2 regions of the Sphingomonas sp. PP-CC-3A-396 genome follow, and region 1 is predicted to be linked to the other one. Evidence: riboswitches for the same ligand, from Rfam matches in the RefSeq annotation. Region 1 holds a riboswitch; the other holds the start of a gene.
What was found. Region 1 has a riboswitch for thiamine pyrophosphate ahead of thiC (phosphomethylpyrimidine synthase ThiC). Riboswitches for the same ligand answer to the same signal wherever they lie in the genome.
Positions count from the first base shown of each region.

Region 2: linked by a shared signal. The riboswitch ahead of C8J40_RS08705 (TonB-dependent receptor) and the one ahead of thiC (phosphomethylpyrimidine synthase ThiC) in region 1 are both predicted to bind thiamine pyrophosphate.

Region 1 covers NZ_SLYF01000001.1:697,480-700,889, forward strand. Annotated here, with positions in the region: gene thiC (phosphomethylpyrimidine synthase ThiC) at 1-1,122, opposite strand, end outside; TPP riboswitch at 1,163-1,272, opposite strand; gene C8J40_RS03185 (outer membrane beta-barrel protein) at 1,665-2,543, opposite strand; gene C8J40_RS03190 (ferritin-like domain-containing protein) at 2,625-3,410, opposite strand, start outside.
Region 2 covers NZ_SLYF01000004.1:56,479-59,888, reverse strand. Annotated here, with positions in the region: gene C8J40_RS08710 (histidine-type phosphatase) at 1-823, opposite strand, end outside; TPP riboswitch at 1,102-1,211, shown strand; gene C8J40_RS08705 (TonB-dependent receptor) at 1,329-3,410, shown strand, end outside.

The DNA of each region.
Region 1 (3,410 bases):
GAGGCTGTAGGCGATGTCGTAGGCCTTCATGATCTCGGTGATCTCGTCGAAGCGCTCGTAGAGGAAGCTCTCCTTGTGGTGGCTGAGGCACCATTTCGCCATGATCGAGCCGCCGCGCGAGACGATGCCGGTGACGCGTTTCGCGGTCATCGGGATGTAGGCGAGGCGGACGCCGGCGTGGATCGTGAAGTAATCGACGCCCTGTTCGGCCTGCTCGATGAGCGTGTCGCGAAAGATCTCCCAGGTGAGGTCCTCGGCGACGCCGCCGACCTTTTCGAGCGCCTGGTAGATCGGGACGGTGCCGATCGGGACGGGCGAGTTGCGCAGTATCCATTCGCGGGTGTCGTGGATGTTGCGGCCGGTGCTGAGGTCCATCACCGTGTCAGCGCCCCAGCGGATCGACCAGACGAGCTTGTCGACTTCGGCGGCGACGTTGCTGGCGACCGCGGAGTTGCCGATGTTGGCGTTGATCTTGACGAGGAAGTTGCGGCCGATCGCCATCGGTTCGGATTCGGGATGGTTGATGTTGTTGGGGATGATCGCGCGTCCGCGGGCGATCTCGTCGCGGACGAATTCCGGGGTGACGAAGTCGGGGATCTGCGCGCCGAAGGATTCGCCGTCTCGCTTATACTCCTTCAGCATCGCGCGACCGAGATTCTCGCGGGTGGCGACATATTCCATTTCTGGGGTGATGATCCCACGTCGCGCGTAGTGCATCTGGCTGACGTTCTGGCCTGCCTTCGCACGCACGGGCCGCTTGACGCTGCCGGGGAATTGCGGGACGCCGCCGGAGCGGTCCGGGCCCAACTGCCCGTTGTCCTCGGGGCGGATTTCACGCGCGTCGTAGCTCTCGACATCACCGCGAGCCTCGATCCACCTGCGGCGGAGTTGGGGGAGGCCGGCGTTGATGTCGATTGTCGCGCGCGGGTCGGTGTAGGGGCCGCTGGTGTCGTAGACGCGTAACGGGGGTTCGCTGCAGCTGGGGTCGAGGACGATCTCGCGCATGGCGACGCGGACGTCTGGGCTGGAGGGGACCGCGACGTGGATTTTGCGCGAGCCTCGGATCGGGCCGGTGGTGACGCCGATATCTGCTGTGGGGGTGCGTGCTTCGAAATCGGCCATGCGCTTGCTCCTACGGGTCTCGGAGCGAAGGCTTGCGGTTCTGTGGCGACCGCTCCCTCCCTCCGCCGGTATCAACCGGATCAGGTTCAGCGGGTCGAAGGCTCCTGCCTTCCTCTCAAGCGCGGATAAGCGCTCCCCCGGGGTGAGGCGAGCATAGGCGGCTGGGGGTGGGGTGCAATGGGGAATTTGGTGGCTTGGGGTGTGCGGGGGACGTGCGCCTGGGATTCGGTTGGGCATCCTGCCGATCGAAAGTTCACCACCCCGGCGGAGGCCGGGGCCCAGGTGGGGGACGGCGCTAACGACGCGATGTGCTCCATTATAGCCACCTTTCCAACTGGGCCCCGGCCTTCGCCGGGGTGGTGTTTGTTGTTGGGGTGGGGGTCCCTTAACGAGAAAAGGCCGCTGCCCTGGTTGGGGCAACGGCCTTTCATCTAACTCCGCGCGCCGTCAGTCGTAGCTAAGCTACGCCTTGTGGCGTGCTTTGCTGCGCTGGCCGGGCTTGGGCGAGTCTTGCGCCGGGTCGGCGCAAGCCGCCCTGCGCCTTAGAACCGGAAGCTCACCGTCCCACGCAGCGAGTGCCAGCGGAAATTCTCGTCGCTGCGGCGGAAGGTGGTGCCCGCGGTGTTGGGGGCGAGCACGAACGGGTTGTTCGCGAGCAGAACCGGGCTGCCGGTGATCGCGCTGCCAGCGGTGACGAGGACGCGGGCGTCGTCGTCCTTGTACTGGTGGTAGGTGTATTCCATGCCGATCGAGATGTTCTTGGTCAGCTTCTGCTCGATGCCGCCGCCGCCGACATAACCCCAGCGCTTGTCCGAGCCGGTGGCTGCGAACGCGTTGGCGGTGTTGGTGGTGAAGAACAGGTTGTCGATCTTGGCATAGCCGGCGCCGCCGGTGGCGTAGAACAGCGTGTTGCGCGCGGCGAGACCGGCGCGGAGGCGCGCCGACCCTTCCCACTTCAGCTTGCGCGCCATCGTGTAGCTGGCGGGCGTGGTCGAGAAGGCGGCGACGCTGTCGGTGATCTCGGACTTGCCGAATTCGCCGACGATGCCGACCACGAACGGACCGCGCTGCACGTCGAAGCCTGCACGGCCGTAATACGACCAGCCGTCATCGTCGTTGCGGCAACCGTACGCCGGGACGGCGGTGCGCGCCGAGCCATTGCAGAAGCCCGGCGAGAAGGCATTGGCGCCGGTGATGGTGTTGACGCTGTCGCTGAAATTGCCGTCGTTGTTGCGATCGAACAGGATCGACGAGCCGATGTCGTTGCCCTGGACGTCATAGCCGCCGGCGGCGCCGATATAGACGCCCGAGAACGGCTTGCTGTCGCTGTCGGTGGTCATGTCCTGCGCGGCGGCTGGAACGGCAAAAATGCCCGCGGCGGCGAGGCCGGCGAGCATGGTGAGCTTCGTGAAGTTGGTCATGGTCGTTCCCCAAACGAGGGGCCGCGACGCTCTTGATGAACGCCGCGACCCGGATTTTCCTGTTTCAGTTCGTGACGACGATCACGCGTTGGCGCCGCTCGTGCGCAGCGAATCGAGGCGGTTGTTGGTCCCGTTGGGGAAGAAGCCACCACCGATCTTCGCAGTGGGCGTCAGGTAGACGATGTTGTGCACCTGAGCGACCGAGCGGCTGTAGGCCAGGCCGTTTGCGTCGGTCGGCACGATGTTCGAGATCGTCGGATCCGACCCGGTGATGCCCTGATCGTCGTCGCCGATCACGCCCGTCGTCGTGTTCGTGACGGTGCCGTCGAGGCTGTCGCGCGCGTCACTGATCTGGTTTGCGGCGGTGATGAGCGATGGAATCGGGTTCGGCGTCTGCAAACCCTTGCGGTACAGGATCGTACGGATCAGCCCTGCGTGATACGCCTCTGCCGCGAGGATGCCGGCGGCCGCCTCGAGATAGGTCTTGTTGGCGATCAGCGGTGCTGCGCCCTTGTAGGCCGACACGCCGACGTCCTCGAAGATGTACGCACCGAGCAGGAAGCTGTTGTCGTCGGCATAGGGGTTGAACACACCCGTCGCACCGATGACGCCGGCCGCGCGGGCGGCCGCCGTGAACGCGCCCGGTGCGGCTGCCGTGCCGACCGAGATGTCGATCGCCGGCTGAGCGACGGCTGCGCTGCCGAGTGCAGTGCGCAGGAACGCGACGTGCGCGACTTCGTCGATCGCGATTTCGCGTGCGTATTCACGCACCACGGCATCCTGGAACGGCACTTGCGCGCCGCCGGTGACCGCGCCCTGCGTGCCGATGCCGGTCAGCAGGCTGGCGTTCAGGCCGACGCCGAATGC
Region 2 (3,410 bases), on a different contig from region 1:
GCGCGCGAGCGGCGGTCAGCGTATCGATGATCCGATGGCCGAGCGGCGATGCCTGGTGCGCCGCCATATAGGGTGACCGCGTGAACACGTCGAACAGCGCGGCATGAAGGGCGCCGAGCCGCGCGATCGTCGCGGGATCGGCGCGTCCCCATCCAACCGCACGACGCGGCATGCCCTCGGAGTCTTCCAGCAGGAGGACCTGCGCGATACCCGACACTGCCCGGATCGGCCCGGATAGTTCGATCCCACGGCGATCGGTCGACGCGACCAGCGACGGCGGGTCGACCGGGCTGCATGCGCCATGACCGCATCCCAGCACGGTGTCGAGCAACGCAAGGGCTGGGCGGTGACGCGCGACGAGCGCGGCCATTCCACCGGTGTAGCGGTCGATCGAGGCGATTGCCTGGCTGGGGCTAAAGGCGGTCGCGCCGGCGGCCAGTGGTTCGAAGATCGGATCGGTCCGATCTTCGCGAAGGTGGCCTACGGTCAATCGACAATCGGGCGCGAACCCCTGCGCATACGCCTCTCCACTGGCGATCGTCCGGCTGGCCGTGTTGGTCCAGATCCGAACCGTAGCTGCGGCTGGACACCGCGTGAGCGCGAGCGACGCGAGCCAGCGACGATCATGGCGCGCGAGCAACTCGATTGCGGAAGCGCCGTGCGGTGTCAGCTGGCCTTCGGGAACGGGCCAGTTCGGCCAGGGCTGGGCGGTGCGCGTCGTCACCGGCACTTCGCCCGAGAGCGGCGCGCGGACGCCGTGCCGCATCACCATCACGACTCGTTCGAGGCGCAAGCCGCTGGGAACCGGGTGTGCCTGGGTCATGGTCGGTATGGCCGACAGCAGGGCGAGCGCCGTACAAAAACTGGACAACGAGGGACGAATAGCACGCATTGAGGAAGTCCTGGTTTGACATGAGACGGCAGCCGCCGATCGCGCTGTACGCGCACCCCTTTTCACCGGCGTGACACCATCCTCGTCTCTTTCAGGGCCGATCCCGATACGGCGAGCCGCACCCGATGACGATCGGATGGGAACATACCCCGGCCGCTGGGCGCATACCGCGATAGCGCTTTCCAACACGCGCCCAACCACCTAAGCGACAGACATCCCCGGGGGGCCGCTTATGCGCGGCTGAGAGGTGGGCTGCAGCCCATGACCCGCTGAACCTGATCCGGCTTATACCGGCGTAGGGAGGGTCTGCGGCTGGCCCGTCGTCCCTCCGATTGGAGTGGACGTGACGTTTTTCAGTGCTGGTTTTGTTGTGACTTCCGCCGGGCGAGAGTGCCGGCTTTTGGGGCGGGTCGCGTTGACCCTGTCGGCGACCCTCGTGGCATCGTCGGCCGGGGCGCAAGTCGCACCCGATCCAGTCGAACCGGCCGAGATTCGCGTCGTCGGCAAACCGGATCCTGCCGGTCTGCTCCCTGACCAGAGCGTGCCGCGCGCGCAGAGCGCGATCTCCGCCGACTTCATCGTCAAGCAGGCGCCGACGCTCAACGCGTTCCAGCTTGTGACGCTGCTGCCCGGCGCGAACGTCGCGTCGAGCGATCCGTACGGCCTGTCGACGAGCTCAAGCCTGACGTTGCGCGGTCTCGGCCAGGACGAGATCGGCGTGCTGATGGAAGGCGCGCCGCAAAACGACATCGGCTATTATTATGCCTATCCGTCGCAGTTTGCGGACCCCGAGAATTTGAGGCGCATCTCGCTCGCGCAAGGGTCGGTCGATATCGATTCCCCGACGCTCGGCGGGGCCGGCGGGCTATTGTCGCTCGCGCTCGACGATCCGAAAGCGCGTCCCGGTGCGCTCGTCGACCTGTCGCTCGGCAGCTACGCGGCGCGGCGGGGGTTCTTCCGTGTCGATAGCGGTACGATCGGCAATACCGGGCTGAAGGCGTTCCTGTCCTATTCGAACACCCGCGCGGACAATTGGCGGGGTGCCGGCTATGACACGCGCCAGCATATCGACGCGAAAATCCTGAACGAATGGGGTGCCGGCAACCGTGCCAGCCTCGCGCTGTCGTATAATGACGCGAACTCGTCGAGCTATCCGAGCCCGACGCTGGCCGAGTGGAACGCGCAGGGCCGCAGCTTCAACTACGACAAGCGCTACACGGCGGGGAACACCAACTATTGGCGCCTGTACCGCGCGCCGTTCCGCAACCTCTACGCCTCCGCGCCGGTGCATCTGGCGCTGACCGACCGGCTTGCGCTCGACACCACCACCTATCTCCAGTTCGGCTATGGCAACTCGCCCTACGGGACGCAGTTGACCACCGAGGGAAACTTCCTCGGCACCGAGGAACTGACACAGCCGATCGCATTGCCCGGCGCGGTCGACGGCGTGGCGACGGTGCTCGGCAATTACACCGGTGACCAGATGCGCGTCGGCAACGTCAGCAAGCTGACGCTCAAGTCCGGCATGCACACGCTCACCGCCGGGCTCTGGTTCGACTACGGCACCGATCGCGTCACGCAGTCCTACACGTCGATCGACGCGGACGGGCAGCCGTTCGACCGCTGGGGCTATCGTGCCAAGGCGATCCGCACCGCTGACGGCCGCCTGCTGGCCTATGAGAACCAGCGCACCGTGACGGTAACAAAGGGCTTCTTCCTCGCCGACAGCATCGCGCTGACGCCGCGGCTGACGATCGACGCCGGGTTCAAGGGCGTGAACGTGCTGCGCAACGGCCGCAATTACCTCCCCGGCCCGCAGGACAAGGTGCGCAACGACAGCTTCGCCGCATTGCCGCGCGCCGCGATCCACTACCGGATCGACGATCGCCAGCAGCTGTTCGCCAACATCACTACCAACTTCCGCACGCCCAACGAGTTCACGCTCTACAACAGCTATTACGGTGGCGAAGTCGTCGTGCAGGGCACCAACGCGCTCAAGAACGAATATTCGGTCTCGCAGGAAATCGGTTATCGCTTCATCGGGGAACAGCTCTCCGCGTCGGTGACCGGCTTCCACTACAAGTTCCGCAACCGCCAGCTCGCGACCGTGATCGACCAGGGCGGCGCGCAGGTGAATGCCACCCTCAACGCCGGCGGCCAGACCTCGTACGGCGTCGATGCGGAGATCGACTACCGACCGGTCGCAGGCGTCAGCTTGTACCTTTCCGGCGAATATCTGCACGCGCGGATCGACGACGACCTGCCCGTCGGGGCGGACTTCCTGCCGACCAGGGGCAAGCATGCGGTCTCCAGCCCGACCGTCCAGTTCGGCGCAGGCGGGATCTATGATGACGGCTGGTTCTTCGGCAGCGTCGCGTCGAAATATATCGGCCGGCAATATGCGAGCTTCATGAACGACGAAGCGATCAAGGGCTATGCGACGCTCGACCTGTCGGTCGGCATGCACCTGGCGGACTGGCTCGACGGCAAGCGCACCGACCTGCGCGTCAACGCGATC